DNA from 3 places in the Serpentinicella alkaliphila genome. Region 2 is predicted to be linked to each of the others. Evidence: riboswitches for the same ligand, from Rfam matches in the RefSeq annotation. Region 2 holds a riboswitch; each other region holds the start of a gene.
The links. A riboswitch is a leader RNA that binds a small molecule or an ion and turns the genes downstream of it on or off. The one in region 2 is predicted to bind cyclic di-GMP.
Positions count from the first base shown of each region.

Region 1: it holds a riboswitch for cyclic di-GMP, as region 2 does, so the genes downstream of both, HZR23_RS15540 (EAL domain-containing protein) here and HZR23_RS08095 (carboxypeptidase-like regulatory domain-containing protein) in region 2, are expected to answer to the same signal.
Region 3: it holds a riboswitch for cyclic di-GMP, as region 2 does, so the genes downstream of both, HZR23_RS15675 (Flp family type IVb pilin) here and HZR23_RS08095 (carboxypeptidase-like regulatory domain-containing protein) in region 2, are expected to answer to the same signal.

Region 1 is NZ_CP058648.1:3,044,265-3,052,314, reverse strand. It holds gene HZR23_RS15545 (transposase) at 1-802, opposite strand, end outside; cyclic di-GMP riboswitch class I at 1,067-1,154, shown strand; gene HZR23_RS15540 (EAL domain-containing protein) at 1,275-3,701, shown strand; gene HZR23_RS15535 (MarR family winged helix-turn-helix transcriptional regulator) at 4,159-4,596, shown strand; gene HZR23_RS15530 (sigma 54-interacting transcriptional regulator) at 4,666-6,408, shown strand; gene HZR23_RS15525 (4-hydroxyphenylacetate 3-hydroxylase family protein) at 6,698-8,050, shown strand, end outside.
Region 2 is NZ_CP058648.1:1,596,790-1,604,839, forward strand. It holds gene HZR23_RS08070 (DNA polymerase III subunit alpha) at 1-309, shown strand, start outside; gene HZR23_RS08075 (hypothetical protein) at 356-547, shown strand; gene pfkA (6-phosphofructokinase) at 576-1,535, shown strand; gene pyk (pyruvate kinase) at 1,543-3,312, shown strand; gene HZR23_RS08090 (FxsA family protein) at 3,480-3,875, shown strand; cyclic di-GMP riboswitch class I at 4,245-4,326, shown strand; cyclic di-GMP riboswitch class II at 4,469-4,551, shown strand; cyclic di-GMP riboswitch class II at 4,554-4,638, shown strand; gene HZR23_RS08095 (carboxypeptidase-like regulatory domain-containing protein) at 4,669-6,306, shown strand; gene HZR23_RS08100 (class D sortase) at 6,372-6,998, shown strand; gene HZR23_RS08105 (IS1634 family transposase) at 7,176-8,050, opposite strand, start outside.
Region 3 is NZ_CP058648.1:3,071,653-3,079,702, reverse strand. It holds gene HZR23_RS15715 (DUF421 domain-containing protein) at 1-329, shown strand, start outside; gene spoVAC (stage V sporulation protein AC) at 341-820, shown strand; gene spoVAD (stage V sporulation protein AD) at 821-1,822, shown strand; gene spoVAE (stage V sporulation protein AE) at 1,836-2,189, shown strand; gene HZR23_RS15695 (DUF1657 domain-containing protein) at 2,215-2,421, shown strand; gene HZR23_RS15690 (hypothetical protein) at 2,538-3,041, shown strand; gene speD (adenosylmethionine decarboxylase) at 3,069-3,896, opposite strand; gene HZR23_RS15680 (hypothetical protein) at 4,064-4,837, shown strand; cyclic di-GMP riboswitch class I at 4,944-5,029, shown strand; gene HZR23_RS15675 (Flp family type IVb pilin) at 5,161-5,352, shown strand; gene HZR23_RS15670 (A24 family peptidase) at 5,415-5,921, shown strand; gene HZR23_RS15665 (TadE/TadG family type IV pilus assembly protein) at 5,924-6,325, shown strand; gene HZR23_RS15660 (TadE/TadG family type IV pilus assembly protein) at 6,336-7,241, shown strand; gene cpaB (Flp pilus assembly protein CpaB) at 7,259-7,975, shown strand; gene HZR23_RS15650 (response regulator) at 8,005-8,050, shown strand, end outside.

The DNA of each region.
Region 1 (8,050 bases), 1.4 Mb from region 2:
CAATTTCTTTTCGATAAAGTGCTGTATTACGTTTTGCCTTAGTAACCCAATCATATTGATGATCTGTGAGCCAATTAAAAAAGTCTTTGCATAAAAACCAGCGGTCCATGGCAACCCATAGTACCCCTGTGTAAATCCGGCGAATATCCATTAGCATTTCTTTTGAAAGATCTATTTTTGTCTGTTTTTCATCGCTATTTTCTACCTTACGCCAAATACGCCAAAACAATGGATATTTAAGTCCGTTCTTTAATACAACAGTTGTAGCAACTATATTCATACACCAGATATTTATTTTAATGGAGCTATCATATAACCAACAAAGGAAAGGGATTTTCTTTCCATGGGCATGAGCCACCTTTGTATCATCAAGTACAATAACATCTCCTTCAGTAAATGCAGTTTCTTCTTCTTGTTGTAGTCTTTGTACTCTTTTAAAACTAAATAAACCCCAATTATAATCAGTTGTAAAAAAGCGGCTAAAGGTATATTGAGCCATTTTAAGATTCCGAAACATCGGTTGTAATAAGCTATCCTTAGTAGCATAATCAGAAATACGTGAGACAGAATTTTTATTAGCAATAAGTCCTACCACATAAGCAAAAGCAATAAGCCAAGTGGGTACACCATTACGTTTTACAATACCCGATTGCGTAAGCAGAAGTGAAAAATCAAATTTATCCCAAATTGCTTTTAAAACTGGCGTTCCGCCCCCATTTCCTTGTTGTAAATTTCTATATTTCGGTTTCCCAAGAGTCATATTTATCACCCATTCATCAAGAGTAATGGCTATTAATACCATTCACTTTGATTATTGGGGCGGGTTTAAAAAGTCAAGTCTTTTTTGCTATTTCAAGACATATAAAACAAAAATATTTTTTAGTATATTATAATATACGATACATCAGTCTTATTTACATTTATTTACACGAACTGCATAACTCATGAATTATATACAAATATACCAATATATACCGATTTGTATCGACAAAATACGACAGATTTCTTAACTATTTTGATGTAAAATGTTGCTAAACTAGTTAATATTTAATATACTTAAAGTACACGATGAAAATAGCAAACTTATTGAAAGATAGGGACGCAAAGCCTTGGGTCTAAGGGTTATATTAGCCTATGATTGCCAGGTTGCCAAAACGTAAACAAAACTTTATTTAATATAAAATTTGTTTTGATATTTGGCACTGATTACAGTGCTTCTTTTTATAGTTAACTTAAATTTGATTGTACAACTCTACTAATAAGGGGAAAGAGCTATGTCAAAAGTTAATAACCTAAAAAACAGCACCGTAAATAAGAATAAATTAATATATTGGCCATTACTGATAGGGGTTATAGCTATTTTAACTGTAAGTTTAGCCAGTTATTTTATAAGCAAAAACCTACTAATTAAGCAATTAGAACAAGATGGTATAAATATGGCTAAGATAACCACTAAGAAAATAAGTAGTGGTATTTTATCAGTTGAAATAATTAATAATTTAATAGATGATAAAATTAAATTATCAGGAAAAACTGTTCTAAAAAATAGAGAAAATTTAAGTAATGAGCTCTTAATAAAGATTGCTGAGGATTTTAACATAGATGAAATAAATTGGTATAGCCCTCAGGGGAGTGTAGTATACTCAAACTTAAAAGAACACATCGGTTGGACTCCCCCAGCAGATCATAATGTACAATATTTTAAAAGTAGTGATGATTTAGAATTAGTTGAAGAAATAAGAGCCTGTACTATAATAGGAAATCATTTTAAATATGGATACTTTAAAGATAGTGAAGGAGCATTTGCTCAGGTAGGGATTATAGCTAGTAAAATTCAGGAGCTCACAAATTCATTTAGCTATCAGCAAATAGTAGATAGCTTAGCTAATGAAGATACGGTTCTTTATGCCCTTATATTAGACAAAAATTTAAAAGCTATAGCTGACTCTGATTATGAGGATATAGGACTTATATATGAAAATGATGAGGAATACATAAATGCACTTGATGGCAAACTTTCAGGGGTAATATGGCATTATGATAGAATAGGTCAAAATGTATTAGAAATTGCTGCTCCTATTTATAGGGGAAATGATATTATTGGTATTTTAGGTATAGGTTTATCTATGGAAAATGTTTATTCTTCCATATATTTTATCATATTAAGCTTTACAATTATTACAGTTATAATGGTATTGTTTTTTTATTGGATTCAAAAAAGAAATGTAATACAACCTATAAGACAATTAGACGAGAATATTAAGCAAATAGATATAGAAAACAATCTAGACTATATATTGCCATTACCAGAACGAGATACTTTTATTGGTCTATTCTCAACAATTAATAATTTAATTTATAGGGTTAATAAGTCTTTTCACCAATTAAAGGAGAAGGAAGAATATATAAGTCATATAGCCTATCACGACCCACTAACAAACCTACCTAATAGAAGGCTGTTTACAGAAAAACTGGAAAGTGAGTTAAACAGTAATAGAAGTGGTGCGGTAATGATATTAGATATTGATAATTTTAAAGGGATTAATGATACTTTGGGTCATATTTTCGGTGATAAGGTTTTACAAAAGGTAGCGGATAATCTTTTGGAAATAAAAGAAGAAAATATCTATTTATCTAAATTTGGTGGTGATGAATTTTTAATCCTTTTAACCGGTGAAGATGATATTACTAAAATAGAAAATTATGTTATAAGAATTATGGCTGCCGTAAGTACTAAGCTAGAAATAGAAGGTCACGATATTTACTTAACCTGTAGTCTAGGGGTTACTTTATATCCTATAAATAGTAATAATGTTGATCAGTTGATTATGAACGCTGATATGGCCTTATATAGCGTAAAAAGTACCGGTAAAAATAACTACATGTTCTTTAGTGAAGAGATGGTAGATAAAGTAAATCAAAAAATTACAGTTGAAAATATCCTTCGAAAGGCATTGAAAGACAATGGGTTTAAGCTTTTATATCAACCCCAAGTATGCACATTTACAGGAAATATAGTTGGATTTGAAGCACTACTAAGAATTAAAGATGAAAATGTATCCCCTGGGCAGTTTATTCCAGTAGCAGAAGAAACTCGAATGATTATTGAGATTGGAAGGTGGATAACCGAAGAGGTAATAAATCAAATTAATTCTTGGAAAATTAAAGGTCTAGATATTAAACCTATAGCAATAAATTTCTCAGCGGTACAATTAGATGATGAAGATTATTTCATATTTTTAAAGAATAAGCTAGAAGAAAACCGTATAGAAGCTAAATACATTGAAATTGAAATAACTGAAAGTCTATTTATGGAAAGAAAAGATAAGACAATAGAATTTTTAAAACAACTAAGGTCTCTAGGGGTTAAGATCGCATTGGATGATTTTGGTACTGGCTATTCATCTTTAAGTTATCTTACATTTTTACCTGTAGATAAACTTAAAATTGATAAAACTTTAAGCGATAGATACCTAGAACTAAATAATTCTAAAGTAATTGAAGGAGTAATTTCTTTAGCTCATAGCCTAGATTTAGAGGTAGTAGCAGAAGGAATAGAAGATTTAGAGCAATATAATCAGTTACAAATAAGCAAATGTAATTATATTCAAGGTTATTTATTTAGTAGGCCATTAGAAGTCGAAGCAGTTGAAAAAATATATTATGATAACCTTTTAGAAAAAATTAATTATTCAAGATAGTGTTAACTATAAAGAAAAGTAGTTGCTATTGGGGGGTAGCAACTACTTTTCAAAAACTTTAAATATGAATTTATGTTTGGTATTTAATAGTATAAACATTTTTAATTTATTCATTCTGTAAAATAAAAAAATTATAAATAAACATTAGGGTATCTATCAGTAAAGAATCAATATTTAGTATTTTTGAATAAAAACTAAATTTGATAACAAACTAATATAGTCAACAAATAGTTTTGTATCAAATTAATACGTAATAATCTTATTCACAAAATAAAAAACTTGTCTTTTTGTTAGTTATTTTGATAAAATTATAGTACATATTTCCTATTAATTGGATTAGGAATTTTTAAAATTTTTAGAATAGTAAATAAACTCACGGATCTCTATTGAAATTAAAGGGTTTGAAGGTTATAATAAAATATAGTGAAAATTTAACATGAAAAGTTGGGGACATTAAATGAAAGATAAATATATAGTTTATTTTATAAGTAAAACGAAGAAAAAGATGACAAAGTATATAGAAGAAAAATTGTATGAGTATGAAATTCATGATATGGTTCCATCCTATGGTAATATTTTAAGAGCCTTATATGAGAATAATGGGAAACTGAATATGAAAGAGATTGGTCAGTTAGTTGGTAAAGATAAATCTACTGTTACTGCTCTGGTTAATAAATTAATTAAGTTAGGATATATTAGAAAAGATGAATGTCAAGAAGATAGACGTATTTCCTATATTACCCTTTCTAAAAAAGGTAGAGAAATTCAAGGCAAATTCGAGCAGATATCGGCGGACGTTTCTGCCACTGCATATAAAGGCTTTACTCCAGAAGAAAAAGAAACCTTCTTAAGGCTTTTAAAAAAATTAAATAATAATTTTGGAACATCAAAATAGACCACCAGTTGTACTGGTGGTTTTTTAAAATATCAAAGATTAAAAATTCGTTTCTGGCGAGGTGATCAAATGCAGATTAAGGAAATAATGAGCAGTAAAGTTATGTACCTTAAAGATAGCAATACAATAGAAGATGCAATGAAACTGTTTGCTAAAGAGGATATAGATGTAATTTTTATTAATAGTGATAATAGTTTTAATTATGTTACGAAAAAAGATTTAATAAGCTTTATACTAAAGGGCTGCTCGAATAAAACTCTGTTATTAAATGTAAATTACAATGATTATGAGAAAGTGAATGAAAACACTAATATTAGGAAAATCAACAAAATAGAGAAAGAGTACATAGCTGTTATAGACAATAAGGGAAAGCCTATAGGAATAGTAAAGAAGGATGAAGTAAATAGGGTGAAACAGATGAAAATCCTTTCTTTTGAACTAGATGCAGTCATAGAATCATCCTATGATGGTATATATATAACTGATGGACAAGCGAATACATTAAAGGTAAATAAAGCATATGAAAGAATAACCGGTATTAATAGAAAAGAAATGTTAGGCAAAAATATGAAAGAGTTAGTAAAAAAGGGATATATTTCACAATCTGTTACCCTACTAGTCTTAAAAAGACAGGCAGTAACAACGATAGAGCAGGAATTTAGTACTAGAAAAAAAGTTCTTGCAACTGGTACCCCAATTTTTGATGAAGAAGGCAATATTTTAATGGTGGTAACTAATATAAGAGATGTAACAGAATTGGTAGAGCTTAGGAGTCAATTAGAAATTAATAGAGAGTTAACTGAAAAATATTACTCAACTATTGAAGAAATGAAGAAACAGATTACGAAGACTGATCATATGATTGCAGAGGATGAAAAGATTTTAGAATTACTTGAAATTGCTAAACGGGTTTCTCAGGTAGATATTACAGTTCTATTATTAGGTGAAACTGGAGTAGGTAAGGAAGAGGTAGCTAGATTTATACATCAAAATAGCAAGAGAAGAGATAAGCAGCTTATAAAGGTTAACTGTGGGGCAATACCAGAGACATTAATTGAATCTGAGTTGTTCGGGTATGAAAAGGGAGCATTTACAGGTGCAAATAAAGAGGGTAAAAGAGGTTTGTTTGAATTAGCGGAGGGTGGCACTCTTTTATTAGATGAAATAGGTGAATTGCCATTAGATCTACAAGTTAAACTACTTAGAGCATTGCAAGAACAAGAGATAGTTAGAATAGGTGGAGTTAAACCTATCAAAATAAATGTAAGAATTTTGGCCGCCACTAATAGAAATTTAGAAAAAATGGTTAAAGAAAATCTCTTTAGAGAGGACCTATATTATAGGTTAAATGTAATACCCCTACATATCCCACCACTAAGGCAACGAAAGAAAGATATTGTACCGTTAATTTATTTTTTTACTGATAAAATAAATAAAAAATATAATTTACATAAAAGATTCTCATCAGAAGCATTTCATAAGCTTATAAATTATGATTGGCCAGGGAATGTGAGAGAACTTCGAAATATTGTAGAGAGAACAGCTGTAATAACCTCAACAGATGAAATACAAGGCAGTGACTTGCCAGAAAAGATTTCTATATCCAGTGGTTATGTTGATGTCGATATTCATGATGAAATAGTTCCATTAAAAGATATTGTAGGGAAAATTGAAAAAAAGCTAATAGAAAGGGCTTTCGAAAAGTTTGGGAATGTTAGAGATGCAGCAAAGGCATTAGGGATTGACGCTTCAACATATGTAAGAAAAAGAAAGAAGTATCAAAAAAACACGTCGTTGCATAAATACAATTAGTTGCATTTTTACAACAACCTGACTAAACCGTTAAAACACAATGTACAAGTTGAAAATATTAAATATAAAAAAAGATTCGTTGCAAATATGCGGCGGGTCTTTTTGGTTATAAAAGTGTAATAAAAGTTCAGTGCATTAATATTATTTAATCTTCAACGTTTAAGTTTTATTCAGAATTTAAAATTAGTTGGCATAGTACTTGCTTTAATTAAGGTATAAGAAAATAGTTGTATTTTCATAAAAACTAAATATTTAATAATAAATATAAATATTGAAAGGAATGATTTAAATGCCATTAATGACTAAAGAGCAGTATATTGAAAGTATTAGAAAGCTAAAGCTTAAAGTTTATATGTTTGGTAAATTAGTTGAAAATCCTGTAGATGATCCAATTATTAGACCTTCACTAAATTCAGTTGCTATGACCTATGAACTAGCCCTAGACCCTATGTACGAAGATTTAATGACCGTAAAATCTAGTTTGAATGGGGAGAAAATTAATAGATTTACTCATGTACATCAAAGTGCTGATGACCTAGTGAAAAAGATTAAGATGCTTAGGCTATTAGGACAAAAAACAGCAGCCTGTTTCCAACGTTGTGTTGGTATGGATGCTTTTAATGCAGTGTTCAGCACGACATATGAGGTTGATGAAGTATATAATACTAGATATCATGAAAACTTTAAAAATTTCTTACAATATGTTCAGGAAAATGATTTAACAGTTGATGGAGCAATGACAGACCCTAAAGGAAATAGAGGTTTAGCCCCAAGCAAACAGGCAGATCCAGATTTGTTTTTAAGGGTTGTTGAAAGACGAGAGGATGGGATTGTAGTTAGGGGTGCTAAGGCACATCAAACTGGAATTGTTAATTCCCATGAAGTTCTAGTTATGCCAACCATAGCTATGGGACCGGAAGATAAGGATTGGGCTGTTTCCTTTGCAGTTCCAACTAATTCGGAAGGCATATTTATGATATACGGAAGACAATCTTGCGATACTAGAAAGCTAGAGGGTGGAGATATAGATGTAGGTAATAAGACATTTGGTGGACACGAAGCTTTAGTTGTATTTGATGATGTCTTTGTTCCTAATGATAGAATCTTTTTAAATGGGGAAACAGATCTATCTGGAATTTTGGTTGAAAGATTCGCTGGGTATCATAGACAGAGCTATGGTGGATGTAAAGTTGGAGTAGGAGATGTTTTAATAGGTGCTGCGGCTGTTGCTGCTGAGTATAACGGGGCAGATAAAGCCTCTCATATAAAAGATAAATTAATTGAGATGACACATTTAAATGAAACTCTCTATTGCTGTGGAATTGCTTGTTCTTCCGAAGGTCATGAAACAAAAGCAGGTAATTATCAAATAGACCTATTATTAGCTAATGTTTGCAAACAAAATGTAACTAGGTTTCCATATGAAATAGCTAGAATTGCAGAAGATATTGCTGGAGGTTTAATGGTAACTATGCCGTCAGAGGCTGATTTTAAAGATCCTACATTGGGTAAATATATAGATAAATACTTTAGAGGTGTTGATGGTACGCCAACTGAGCATCGTCTAAGAATATTAAGATTAATAGAAAACATTACTCTTGGTTCAGCGGCTGTTGGATATAGAACTGAATCATTACATGGG
Region 2 (8,050 bases):
ATTGAGGGAAGCTTAAATATTAAAGAAGATGATCAACCAAAGATATCAGTTAATAGGGTTAAACCATTAATAAAAAATAATGATAGGAGAATATATATTAAGGTAAATGAAAAAAAAGAATTAAGTCGTTGTTTAGAAAATATAAAGCCAGTATTAAAGCAAAATAGTGGTACTACACCTATATATATATATATTAAAAATACGGAAGAAATACTAAGAGCTAATAGAGATTTATGGGTTAAATTAGATGATAAACTAATTAAGTATTTGAAGGAAATTTTTGGTGATAACAATATAGAAATTTGTTAAAATTATTTATAAGGAAAAATTATTTTACCAGGGGGTGTAGGTCTTTATGTGGACTGTAGTATATATGGCAAATACTAAGCAAGATGCAGAAAAAATAGAAGAAATTTTAAAAGAAGAAGGCTTCCTTGTAAAAATAAGATCCATTAGTAAAAATAATGTGAATGGTACATGTGAAGTTCTAGTAATAAGGTCTGAGGTAGAAGAGGCATACACAATTTTAATGCAAAATGGTTATTAAATATATTAAGCGGGGAGGTGGTAGAGCTTTGAAAAAGATAGGAGTATTGACTAGCGGTGGTGATGCACCTGGGATGAATGCAGCTATTAGAGCTGTTGTACGTAATGGAGTATACAGAGGATGTGAAATAATTGGGATTAAACGAGGGTATGAAGGCTTATTAAATGGTCAATATACCGAAATGAATTTATCCTCTGTTGCTGATATTATCCATAGAGGGGGGACTATATTAGGGACTGCTAGAAGTGAGGAGTTTAAAACCAATGGGGGAAGAAACAAAGCTTTAGAATTTATAAAAAAGGTTGGATTAGAAGGACTTATTGTAATTGGTGGAGATGGCTCTTTTAAGGGTGCCCAGGAATTGTGTAAGCTTGGAGTACCTACTGTAGGTGTGCCAGGTACTATTGATAATGATTTAAATTATACAGACTATACAATTGGATTTGATACAGCTATGAATACTGTTTTAGATGCCATTAGTAAGATTAGGGATACATCAACTTCCCATGAACGAACAAATATAATAGAAGTTATGGGAAGGGATTGTGGTGACATTGCCCTATATTCTGGATTAGCTGGTGGTGCTGAAAGTATTATTTTACCAGAAATAAGCTTGGATATAGAAAAAATATGTGAAAAGATACTGAATGGAATTAAAAGGGGAAAACGTCACAGTATAATAATGCTAGCAGAGGGGGCTGGTAGTGCAATAGATCTTGCAAAGTCAATTCAGGATATAACAGGCATAGAAACTAGGACTACAATATTAGGATATATTCAAAGAGGTGGTAGCCCAACGGCCTTTGATAGAATACTTGCAAGTAAAATGGGAGCTAAGGCGGTAGACATATTATTAGATGGAGAGGAAAATAAAGTTGTAGGTGTGAATGGAAATGATATTATTGCTAAAGACATAGATATGGCATTAAAAACAGAAAAGAGATTTGATAAATCTGCTTATGATTTAGCAGATATACTATCAAGATAGGGGAGGAATTACCATGACCATGAGGAAGACTAAGATTGTATGTACTTTGGGCCCATCAAGTAATAAGAAGGAAGTTTTTAAGAAATTAGTAGAGAGTGGGTTGAATGTTGCGAGATTAAATTTCTCTCATGGAATCCATGAAGAACACAAAAAAACAATTGATATAGTTAAAGAAGTAAGAGAAGAACTTTCTTTACCAATTGCCATAATACTAGACACAAAAGGTCCAGAGATAAGAACTGGAAAATTTAAAGAGTCAGAGTACATATTAAATGAGGGGCAAAGGGTAATTGTTACTACAGAGGATATACTAGGAGATAATAATAGATTTAGTGTAAGCTACGATGGACTTCCAGGGGATGTTATTCCAGGTAATACAATATTAATTGACGATGGACTAGTTGAATTAGAGGTATTACAGGTTTTAAATAATACTGATATTGAGTGCTTAGTTAAAAACTCCGGGGTTATAAAAGATAGAAAAGGTGTAAATATACCAAATGTAAAAATAAACCTTCCAGCAATAACAAAAAAAGATATAGAAGATATTTTATTTGGAATAGAAATGAACATTGACTTCATAGCTGCTTCATTTGTAAGAAAAGCTTCGGATGTATTGGAAATCAGAAAGTTACTAGAAGATAATCATGCAAATCATATACAAATTATTTCAAAGATAGAAAATCAAGAGGGCGTAGATAATGTCGATGAAATAATAGATGTATCTGATGGAATAATGGTTGCAAGAGGGGATTTAGGTGTTGAAATCCCACCTGAAGAAATTCCTTTAGTACAAAAAGATATTATTAAGAAATGTAATAGACTTGGCAAACCAGTAATTACTGCCACTCAAATGCTTGATTCAATGATGAGAAATCCAAGGCCTACAAGAGCAGAGGTTACGGATATAGCTAATGCAATATTTGACGGTACTGATGCAATAATGTTATCGGGTGAAACAGCAGCTGGGAAGTATCCGGTTGAGGCAGTAAAAACAATGGCAAATATAGCTTTAAGAACCGAAAGTGCAATAGACTATAGGGAATTATTAAGGAACAAAATTATTGATAAGGAAACAACTGTAACCGATGCCATGAGCTATGCAACATGCAGTACCGCAATTGATTTAGGTGCATCTGCAATTATTACTGCAACCTCTTCTGGCTATACTGCAAGAATGGTTTCAAAATTTAGACCTAGAGCACCAATCATAGCAACTACAGCTCAGGAAGCAGTTCAGAGAAAATTGAGCTTAGTTTGGGGAGTAAATAGCGTACTAATTGAAGAGCTATCTTCAACTGATGATGTAATAGATAAATCTGTAGAAAAAGCATTACAGGTTGGATATATTAAACGCGGTGAACTAATAATAATAACTGCAGGAGTACCTGTAGGGGTTTCGGGTACTACAAATCTATTAAAAGTACATATAGTAGGTGATGTGCTATTATCCGGTGTTGGAATGGGTAAAAGGGCATACACCGGTAAAGCCATTATAGTTGATATTGATAAGGTTGATGAAGTTGAGTTTGACCATGGTAATATATTAGTTACTCAAGCAACCGAGAAGGAATTTATGCCATTAATTGAAAAGGCAGGAGCAATTATCGCTGAGGTTGGTGGATTAACAAGTCACGCTGCTATTGTTGGGCTTAGTCTTGGCATACCAACAGTTGTTGGTGCTCATGGGGCGACTAAAAAACTCAATAATGGAGATGTTATTACAGTAGACTCAAAAACTGGATTAATATATAGCGGGAAAACCCGAGTTATGTAGTATAGGATAAAATTATTTATATAAAGTGACACCAAAAATATATCCTATCATATAATATACTAAAGAATCTCCCCTTTTATATAATCGAATAAGATTATAGTTCCGAGTTTGCTATTAAGCAAACTCTTTTTTTTACATATAGTAAATTAGAATGTAGAGGTGGTCGTATGCTTTTTAAATTAATGCTTTTATTTACCGTTGTACCTATTGTTGAACTGATGATCCTATTCAGGCTAGGTCAGTATATTGGTTTCCAATATACAATAATCATTGTGTTGGTAACTGGCGTTGTAGGGGCGTTTTTATCAAAAAGTGAAGGCAAAGGTATAATTAGAAGAATTAAACTTGACCTTAGTAATGGAAGGGTTCCAGCGGATGAATTGATTAATGGATTATGTGTGATTGTAGGTGGGGCTATGCTACTAACTCCTGGAATATTAACAGATACAGTTGGATTTATACTAGTAATTAGTCCGACAAGACAGGTAATTATAGCTACTATAAAGAGGAAAATTAAGAATATGATTCATGAAGGTACGCTTCACTTCTATTTTAGAAAATAAAAATTGTATATTATATTAAGTTTTGGTAAATAATTCACAGATGATTATTTCTTTGGTAAAGAAGAGGTAAACTGATTCTATATTTTTTTGAGCACATATATTGTGCTCTCTTTTTTTGTGTCTTTATTCTTTGAAATATAATCATATATAAGCTCCTTAAAGAATGATAAAGGATATAAAAAATATACATAAAAAAACTAAAAATATGATAGATATCAATTAAAAGGTGGTATTAATAAAAATATAATATAAGCATATGAATAGTTATATAAGATATTAAAGTGGTTAATAATATAGCTTAAAATAATTAGTATATATTGTAGTATGAGTAAATGATATGACAAAATAATGAATGACACAAAAGACTTTTCTCCGAAATGGCAAACCATTGGAAACAACGGGACGCAAAGCTACAGGCCTAATCGATTAGTATTGCAGCTGAGCTACCGAAGGGAAAGGTTTTTATTATAACTAATCAAATAATCTTTAAACTAGGGGGGTGGGCTAGTATCAGGTGACAGTATGGTGATTACATATACACATTTCTTTTGTCGGACATACTATCACACAAAGGATAATAGAATGATGTAGTTGTCAAAAAGGAAGCTATGAAACGTACTTTGTATTTGGGCACTTTAAGTACGGGGAGCGAGTAGTGCAACCGACCTTTCTTGATTAGTAAGAAAGGGATGCTATGAAGTACACCTTTCACATGGGCACTTGAGGTTGTATGGAGCAAGTAGTGCAACCGACCTTTCTTTAGACGAATTGTTTAAAGAGAGGAGAGAGATGTATGAGAAAGAATAAATCAATTATCAAATCTATGTTAGCAGTAATTATGACTTTAATTCTAACATTTGGTAGTACACTAAGCGTATTGGCTGCTAGTCCAACTTTGATCATTAGAAAAAATTGGAGTTGGCAGGAAGGAACATTCAAAATAAATGGTGTACCACAGGAAGGAATATATGAAATGTTCTCTGGAGAAACTTCGCCAGGCAATTTTAATGCTCCTTTCGGTAAAACAGTAATTGGGACAGTGTATATGCAAAATACTACAAGTCAACAGTTTGATTGGTCTTTAATCTCAGGACCCCCAATTTCTAGAATTTGGGTGAAGGGTGGACCTAACGCTCTAGAATATGATTATGGAAGTGGAGCAACTAGTGGGTTTGGGCTAGTAGCACCAGACAACAAAGATATAAGTCATGTTGTTTTCTTCTTTGGGCAAACACCGGTAGATGACGATGATGATGATTCTCCTGCAATTATTTTTGTAGAAAACTCGGAAGGGCAACTGGTATCCATCTACACTATTTCGGGCTTCAAGTTTGAAGAAATAACTGGTGAAACAAATAAACCTTTGGAGGATTGGAAAATCATACTCACAGGACCTGGAGAAATAAAACACGAAACTCAGACAAATGAAGACGGCAAATATCAATTCACTTTGAATAATGCTCCAACGGGAACTTACATTGTAACAGAAGAAATCCCTAGTGGATGGCAGAATATAACTGAATTATCTCAAACTATTAATTTAGGATCTGGACTCTATACTATACCTTACGAAAAAGGAACACTACAGCTGGGGTTAGATCAAAATATGACAAGTATATTTACTGAAACATTTGTAGCTGAAGGTAGAATAGGAGATCTTGGTGGAAACGCAACCCATGAAATTAATATTCATACGCCAAATCAAGGCTCTGTTCAGTCACAAGGAAACTTTAGCTGGGCAAATGGTGGAGAAAAAGTACCTTTCGAATTAAGATACGATAATGGTCTAGTTAGTTTTACGGTAGGTAACGCAGGTACCTTGACCTACAGTACAGGCGAATCAGTTAAAGATATTGTCATACGGACAAGAGCCACGAAACCTGATTCTGGAATAAAAATCTCAGATATTGTATTAAACGGAGAAAGCATTTCTGAGACATCTGTAGCTATTGGAAACGGAGTGGGTGTCGGAAATCTATGGATTAGAGGATATAATTTGGATAATGGATTTATATTAACTGGAAACTCCCAAATGTACTGGGACGCAAACTCAATTCCGACTAATTCACAACTTGCATTCCAAATAAAAGTAGGAGAGGCAGAACGAGTAAATGAATCCTATCAAATTGATTTTGTTAATAAACGGCTACAAGTGGTTGATCCTCCGGTAGTTGATCCTCCGGTAGTTGATCCTCCGGTAGTTGATCCTCTTGATCCAATAATAGATTTATTAGATGAAGAAATCCCATTAGCAATAGTAGACTTTGATATAGATGGTGATGACGAGGAAGAATTGATTCTTTTAGATGAAGAAATTCCTCTTGGAATAGTTACATTACCAAAAACAGGGGAAATAAATCCATTAGAGTTTGTGATTTTCGGATTACTACTTGCAGTAGTTGGATTTAAATTAAGAAAAGAATCGATCTAATTTAGTTATTTAATCAACTTCATAGAGGGGAGAAATACCCCTCTATTTTTATATGGGGGATCGTTATGAAGAAAATGAGTTATATTTTTATTACTATAGGAATCTTAACAATGTTATATCCTTTTTTTAATAATTTCTACCAATCATATTGGCAACAGAATCTTCTAAATCAAGTAGATATTGCAGAGTCTGTAATAGAGGATTATCAGTTGTTAAATGAATTTTTCTATGAAGAGTTAGATTATTTTGAAGAACAAGAAGTTGATACTATTGAAAGAATGGAAGAAGTTGTAAATAATAGTAGCAATTTGCTTGGAACTATAGAAATTGCTAAAATTAATCTTAGATTACCTATTTTACTTGGTACAAGCAGTAGTAATTTAAGAAAAGCTGCAGGTCATTTAAGTGGAACAAATTTTCCGGGAGAAATAGGTAATAGTGTCATTGCAGCTCACAGGGGACGTAAATACGGGGTGTTGTTTAATAGACTAGAGGAGTTAGAAGCAGGAGATAAGATTGTTATAACTACAAAAGGTGAAAAACATGAATACACAATATATCTAAAAAAATTTGTAGAACCTACAGATTTGTCTGTGCTTAATCGTAATAGCAAAGATAGAATATTGACACTAATTACATGCGACCCTATAAATAATCCAACACATCGAATAATTATTCATGCAAAAATGTAAAAAGCAATGTAAAAAATTTAATTATATTGTAGAAAAATATTTGATTATTTTCAAAAATATATGGTATAATTATCATTTATCCCATCTTTGACAGTTAATAAAGAAAAAAAGCTTGTAACCTGTTATAAATAGTAGGTTACAAGCTTTATATATTTGTCCAAAAAGTGCGTAATTTTTTTATCTTTTCGTATCTTTAAAAATATTTTTCATATGTGTGTTTTTTATTATTTGATAATCCGTTCTGAAGCCAAAAGCCTCATGAAGTGCATCTGTAAAATCTGTGCGTGTGTAAGTTGGAATATAGCCATCGCCAAGGATTTCATAAAAATTCATACCCCTTAACTCTCGTATGATTTCAGTACAGGTGAACTTGTTATCTAAGTGTTTTTCAAGATATCTATAAAGCACCATTGCCAAGAAACAAGTTGTAAAGTGTGCTTCTATACGATCATCTCTTGTTAAGTACACTGGTCTTGCCTTAAATTCACTTTTCATAATTCTAAAGCATTCTTCAATCTCCCAACGTTTATGATTAACTTTAATAATTTCAGAAGCTTCATCTTCTAAATTTGTGCATACAGCATAAAAACCATCATATGCCTCTTCTTTTGATATAATATCTGAATCCAGTCGATAGAGGTCCTTTTCTGCCACCTCACCATCTGATGTAACGCTTGTTTTTCCTATAAATCTTTTGTAATCGTTCTGATTACACTTGTTGAGTTTTGATGGATTGTTTTCTATTACCTTAACAGCACGCTCAATTTGTTTATTTCGAATTTTTCTTTGATAGTCTCTATATTTAATTGAATAAGTTACAATTAGCTTTTGTTCCAAACCATTTTCTTTAATCCATCGCTCTTTATAAAAAGTAATATCTGCAAAATTGTCTTCTTCAATATCAGAGATATCGAAAACCTTACTACTACCACTTAAACTCCATCCTTCGCTAGAAAGTGCCCATTCTTTAAGATGTTTTTTAAGTTTTTTGATTGACTGAGTGGTTATAAAAGCACGTCCACCTTGATCATTAAATTTCCTATTGTCATTTG
Region 3 (8,050 bases), 1.5 Mb from region 2:
ATGTAATTAATGAATCCTTAAGTAATATTGGATTAAATAGTAATTGGTTAATGAATCAGTTAGAATCGATTGGGGTTTCGTTAGATAATGTATTTATTGGTCAAGTAGACTCTTCGGGGGATTTATATTTAGATTTATTTGATGATAAAATTCAATTGCCTCAGCCATCTGTAAGGGAAATGTTATTTGCAAGCTTAGAGAAATCTCAGGCCAATCTAACTACTTTTGCTTTAGAAACACAAGATGACGATGCTAAACAGATGTATAACAGAAACGTGCAAAAACTTGAAATGATAATAAGAAAGTTAGAACCATATTTAATGAGATAGAGGGTGAGGATATGTCTAGTAATAAGAAGAAAAAGTTGACTCCAACGCAACAAAAATATCAGGATTTTGCTAAACAAAGAGAGCCAAAAAGATCAGTTTTTTTAAACTGTTGTAAAGCATTTTTAGTTGGGGGTCTTATATGCACCTTTGGACAGTTCCTTCAATGGATGTTTATGACATATTTTGAGTTTGATGAAGTTACAGCTTCAAATCCAACAGTCGCAGTACTAATTATGATATCTGCTTTACTTACAGGATTAGGAGTATATGATCATATTGCTCAGTTTGCTGGTGGTGGAACAATAATTCCAGTTACTGGTTTTGCTAATACTGTAGCGTCAGCTGCTATGGAACATCGAAGCGAGGGTTACGTATTAGGCGTAGGTGGAAATATGTTCAAAATTGCAGGTCCAGTTATTACTTATGGTGTATTTTCTGCTTTTGTAATAGGTTTAATTAAAATTACACTTGAATGGTTAGGTGGTATGTAGATGCTTAAAGGACATCAATCTTGGATATTTCAAAATAAACCTATAATTATTTCTTCTTCTGCTGTAGGCGGACCTTTTGAAGCAGAGGGTGCATTAAGTGAAGATTTTGATATACTTCATCAAGATATATGGGTTGGGCAGGATAGCTTTGAAAAGGCAGAAAAAGTTATGTTAGAACAAGCATGTCAAAAGGCAATAGATAAAGCAAACCTAAAAAAGGAAGACATACAGTTTTTACTAAGTGGAGACTTAATGAATCAAATAATATCTAGTAGCTTTGCTGCTAGAACATTAGGAATTCCATTCTTAGGGATATTTGGTGCATGCTCTAGTTCAATGCAAGGTTTAGCATTAGCAGCCCAATTAGTAAATAGTGGAGCAGCAAATTATGTAGTAGCAAGTGCCAGTAGCCATAACTCTTCTGTAGAGAAACAATTTAGATATCCAACTGAGTATGGTGCACAAAAACCACCAACTTCTCAGTGGACAGTGACTGGTGCAGGTGCATCTGTAGTTGCAAAGGAAGGAAAAGGGCCCAGAGTTACTTCAGCTACTATTGGAAGAGTTATTGATATGGGACTGTCAGATCCATTTAACATGGGTGCAGCCATGGCACCAGCAGCTGTGGAGACTATAGAAGCCCATTTCCGAGATTTAAATATAGAGCCAGATTATTATGATTTAATAGCAACTGGTGATTTAGGATTGGTTGGACATCAAATAGCTGCGGATTTATTAAAAGAGCATGGAGTAATAATACCAGAGAAAATACTGGTGGATTGTGGGCTTATGATTTATAAAAAAGATCAGCCAGTGATAGCAGGTGGAAGTGGATGTGCATGTTCTGCTACTGTAACATATGGACATTTTATGAATCGTATGAATAGTGGAGAATTAAAGAAAATTTTAGTAGTAGCTACAGGGGCTTTACTATCTCCATTATCATATCAACAAAAAGAGAGTATTCCTTGTGTTGCCCATGCTGTATCAATAGAAATGTAGAAGAGGTGGTATTTTGGAAAAGTTTATTTGGGCATTTATAGTTGGTGGCGGTATTTGTGTAATAGGACAATTAATGATAGATGTATTAAGGTTAACTCCAGCCCACACTACAGTTAGTTTAGTTGTTGTAGGGGCGATACTAGGAGGGTTAGGATTATATGAGCCCCTTATTAAGTTTGCGGGTGCCGGAGCTTCAGTACCAATTAGTAGTTTTGGAAATGCTTTAGTTAAAGGGGCTTTTGCTGAATCACAAAAATCCGGTATTGTAGGGATTTTGACAGGGATCTTTGAAGTTACAAGTGCTGGAATATCATCAGCAATTATCTTTGGTTTTCTTGTAGCCTTATTTTTTAGGCCAAAAGGTTAAGTATATATACGAAGGAGGTGATTAAGTGACAGTAGGAACTCAAATGCAGCAGGTAATGGCTGGGATTCAAAGTGCATCTGCATCTCTTAAAACTTTTGCTCTTCAAACTGAAGATAAAAAAGCAAAGCAAGATTTTCAATCAATTGCTCAAAGTTTAGATAATGCACTTCAAACATTAGAACAGAGAAATAAATATATCCAAAGTCAGGAGCCACAATATAAGCAACAATAAATAAAAAAGCTGATAGTATATCAGCTTTTTTACAAAATTCCGCTACAAAGATAAGTTTATTAATAATATATTTATTGGACACGAATATATTATTAAAATAAATAATTGTGGAGGGGGTGTGGATAATAAAAAAGGCATTTTTTATTATATTTGTATTTATTATATTTTCTAATGTTTTAGGATGCAGATATGCAGAGGAAACAAATAGTAATAATAAGAAGTACATGGCTGCTAATGGATGGTCAATTTTATATCCATCCACTTGGGATAGGGTAGAGGACTCTTTTATTCAAGAAACATCCACAGGACAGATAATACAATTTAGTAGTGAAAGAAAAGAACTATTGGATTTATTTGATTGGATTGATAATGATATTGAAATAAAATTATCTTCAAAGGAAGCAAGCAATAGTTTGTTTGAGCCTGTAAGAGTTGATAAACTAAATGACATAACAATTTATGAGTATACAGTTCAGTCAGATAAAGATGGAATAACACGTTTGCTTAAAACAACAATTTTTTATGACGGTAATATGATGTATGAGTTTTATGGAGCATTACCTGATATTGAAGGTGAAATATATGAAGCAATTATTAATTCATTTAAATTAGAACAATAAAAAAGGAAGAGGTGAATTATCACCTCTTCAAACTTTTGGTATATTTCTACCGTAGAATATTTCAGTCATTTCGTGTTTTAATCTTTGTTTTATTCGTTTTCTTTCCTTAGGTATAAGCTCCTTCTTAGATACACCAAATAAATAGTTATCAAGCTCGAATTGTTTAAGTATCATTTTTGTATGGAAAATATTCTCCTGATAAATATTCACATCTATCATATGGTAAAGTTCTTTAGTCTCGGATGCTATATAGTTCTGAATAGAGTTTATTTTGTGATCAATAAAATATTTTTTTCCTGTAATGTCACGTGTAAAGCCTCTGACTCTATAATCAATAGTAATGATATCTGAATCAAAGCTGTGAATAAGATAATTTAAAGCCTTCAATGGAGAAATCTTTCCACAGGTGGATACATCAATATCAGCTCTAAATGTACTAATACCTTTATCTGGGTCACTCTCAGGATAAGTATGAACGGTGATATGACTTTTATCCAAGTGACCTACAACTGATTCAGGTAGTGGTCCAGGAGACTCATTATCATCAAAATGTTCAGCATCTTTAGGATGAATCTCCCCTTCAGAGACTAAAATTGTTACACTGGCTCCTTGAGGATCATAATCTTGTTTAGCGATATTTAGAACATTAGCTCCGATAATGTTTGCAACATTAGTAAGGATATTAGTAAGTCTCTCAGCATTATATTGTTCATCAATATATTCTATATAGCCTTTTCTGTCTTCCTCTGTTCTAGCATAGCAGATGTCATAAATATTAAAGCTTAGGGTTTTAGTTAAATTATTAAAACCATATAGCTTTAATTTTTTAATCGTTTTTATTTTCAATCTAAGCACCTCAATTCATAATTATTAAGCAAAATATTTAATATATTATAATTTATTATTTGTTTGTTGGGGTATTTTTATTTAGTAAATACCCTAACAAAATAATTATAATCGATAAAAAAATTATTCAAAATCAAATATTGGGGCAAAATAAATTATGAGAAAGGAGTAATTGTATGTTGAGATATAATAAAACAAGAGCCTATGTTAATATGATTACTTTCATATTACTATTAATAGCCAATGGTTTAGCAAATTATTTACCTTTAAACAATCGGACCACTGGTGAAATAGCAGAAAGGTTTCCAATCTATTTTATACCTGCTCCATATGTATTTTATATTTGGATATTGATTTATGCATTGCTTTTTTGTTTTACAATTTTTCAAATGCTTAAATCACAAAGAAAAAACCCGTTTATTAATTTAGTTAGTTATTGGTTTGCTTTAAGTTCAGTATTAAATATAGCTTGGCTATTTTTTTGGCACTATGAATATTTTGTACTTTCTTTTTTTACTTTAGTAGCACTTATTTTAGTATTAACTGTAATTTATTCTAACATAAACCAACCAAATTTACGAGCATACTTTGAAGATAAAATATTAGTTAAATATCCTTTTATAATATATTTGGCTTGGATATGTGTAGCAGCAATTTCTAATTTTAATATTATGTTGTATTCATTGAATTGGAATAGGTTTGGAATGAGCCTAGAATACTGGACTATTATAATGCTGAGTTTGGCAACATTAATATCTGCAATAGTAACATTAATTTATAAAGACATATTATTTAGCCTAGTATTTATTTGGGCATTTTTCGGAATAGCATATAGATTTCTTACGATTCCAATTATTTCAAGGCCTAGCTGGTTAATGAGTGGTATTTTAGCTATTGTTATAATTGTTACTATGGTTAAAAGGCGTAGGAGAAAATCCTTATACTATTAATACGATATGCCCAGTATATTAGTGCTATTTGTTCATTATAATTTAGGAATATTGGAATATTTACTCCTTGAAATCTGTCGAATATAATAATATCAAGAAGTAAAACAAAATATTTTGGCAAAGCTATCGAAAGGTAGTGACGCAAAGCTAAAGGGGCTAAGGTGACAATCACTATGCCAGCCAGTTGCGAGGGTATATATTTATCCTGTTTTCTAAAATATAACCCACTCGTCAACGGATGAGTGGTTTTTTTTAACAGGTACCCCAGCAGCTGTTCCTAGAACAGTAGTCTAAACAAAAAATTAAATTAGGGGGTAAGAAAAATGAACGTATTAAAAAGGTTATGGAAAGAAGAAGAAGGACAAGGTATGACGGAATATGGATTAATAATTGGAATTGTATCAGTTCTACTTATAACTGTATTAGTAGCCTTTAGAGGTAAATTAGTTGAAATCTTTGAGAGTATAACTAATAACCCACAACTTAATGAAGCAACGAGTCCAAGTCAAAGTTAGCATAATTAAAGAAAGGTCCTACTTAATAGTAGGACCTATTTTTTAAAAAAGGATGTGAGATTATGGAAAACATTATCGTTGGTGTAACTCTTTTAATCTGCTTTGTTACAGATCTAAAGGAAAGAAAAATATATAATAAAGTACTACTACCAGCATTAATTATAGGTATAGGAATGAATATATGGAAAGATGGTTTAATAGGCTTGAAAATCAGTGGATTCGGTTTTTTAATGGGCCTTTTTTTTCTAATTATTCCTTTTATATATGGTGGTATTGGTGCCGGAGATGTAAAACTATTAGCAACAATAGGAGCAATAAAAGGACCGAAGTTCATATTCTATACTTTTTTAGCAACGGGAATTACAGGTGGTATCATTGCATTAGCAATATTAGTTTATAGAAAAAAAGTGTTTAGAACACTAAAAAATATAATCTTAGGTCTTAAGTTGATGATTATCTCTAAGTTTAAAATAATTTCATTTATTGGGGATGAAGACAAATATATGTTCCCCTATGGAGTTGCTATATCAATAGGTGCAATGCTTGCATTTTGCATATTGGGGGCGTAGGGATGCTAATAAGACTAAAGAAAGAAAATAGAGGACAGGCATTAGTTGAACTAGCCTTGGTTTTGCCAATACTTCTTCTCTTAGTTTTTGGAATAGTAGAGTTTGGTAGAATATTTGGTACATATCTAATGGTTACACATGGAGCAAGGGAAGGTGCAAGGGCCGCAGCGGTAGGAACAGAAGATACGGAGATTATTTCTTTAGTGAAAAACAGAACCTCAGCACTCCAATTAAATGATAGTAAAGTAGTTGTTAATATATCACCTGGTCAAATTTCTAGAGTTAGAGGGAATGGGATTACAGTAAAAGTAGAGTATCCTGTACAAATTTATGCACCATTTATTTCGGTATTTACAGGGGGTTCATATAAGGTTTCATCACAAGTAACGATGAGGTATGAGTAGGAGGTAGCCTATGATACGTAGATTATTAAATAATGAGAACGGAAGTACAGTAATTATTGTAGCCTTATTAATGGTAGTACTAATAGGATGCGTTGCATTAGTTGTTGATGGTGGTTTGTTGTATATAACAGAAGCTAAAATTTCAAATGCAATAGATGCCGCTGCTTTAGCTGGAGTACAAGAGCTACCATACTCTCCAACTATGGCAGTAGATAAAGCTAAAGAGTATGCCGCTACTAATGGTATAAATCCAGAAAAATTAAATGTAGAAATATTTAATAATAACAGAGGAATTAAAGTCGAATATGAAAGGAAAGTTGAGCTTTTATTTGCAAAAATTTTAGGATTTGGCATTGGAAATGTAGATGGTAGCGCTATTGCACAGGTGGCACCTATAGTTGGTGCAAGTGGGGCAGTGCCACTTGGAATTCAAAATTATAACTTTGTATTTGGTCAAACCTATACCCTAAAGGTAGGGGGAGGCGATGGTAGTACAGGTTGGTTTGGAGCCTTAGCCCTTTCTAAGCCAGGAGCAAAGGTTTATGAAGATAATCTCACCTATGGTTTTAAAGGAAGTATTAGAATTGGAGATATATTAGATATTGAAACCGGTAACATGTCTAATCCTACTAAAAGAGCCATCGACTATAGGATTGGAAGGTGTAATCATACGCCTTTTTGTAATGCTGAAAAATTTAATCCAAACTGTGACAGACTCTTAAAAGTACCTGTAATAGAATTTATAGAAAGTAAAAAGGTTAAAGTTCTAGGTTTTTCAGTATTTTTAGTAGATGCAGTTACTGGCCAAGGTAACGATAGTATAATAACAGGAAAATTTGTTAGAACCGTAACCTCTGGAGAGATAGATTATAACGGGCCTGATTATGGTTTATATGGAACTAAACTTACGCACTAATGAATGGGGGACAATATATGAAAAACAAAGTAGTGTTTATTTTAGCAATAGCCTTTGGATTAATAGCAGCCATATTAACCTATACATATTTAAATAACTTTAAAAAGACTATAGATACTACTGAATATGTAGAAATAGTAGTAGCAAAACAAGTAATTCCTGAGAAGACAGTAATTACAGGGAATATGTTAGAGCATAGGAAGATACCTTCAAAATATAAGCATGCAAATGAGGTATTAGAAATAAGAGACGTAGTAGGTAGAATATCTTTAGTGGATTTTACTGTCGGACAAAGCATCTTCAATAATCAAATTGTTGAGCGTGGAGATTACAAAGAAGGTCTAGCATATATGATACCAGAGGGTAAAAGGGCTATGTCAGTGCCTGTTGATGAAGTAAGTGGTGTTTCTGGACTAATAAGGCCTGGGGACAAGGTAGATATTATTTCCGTAATTTCTATTGATATTACGAATAATCAATCAAAACCCCACTCACTTGCAGTACTTCAGGATATAGAAGTTTTAGCTATAGGAAAAGCATTAACTATACGTACAGGAGAAAATGCTCAGAATCCAGTAGACGCTAAAACTGTAACTTTAGCAGTGTCATTAGAAGAGTCTATACAGTTGCAGATGGCTAATCAAAGAGGAACGATTAATTTATTACTACGTTCTCCTATAGACGATTCAAAATTCTATTCAAAACCTTTTATAGCAGAAGACTTTCTTAAATAACTAGTAATGTAATGTTGGGAGGTGTAATTATGGACAAAATAAGAGTGTTAATAGCTAGTGATTTAGTTGCAAATG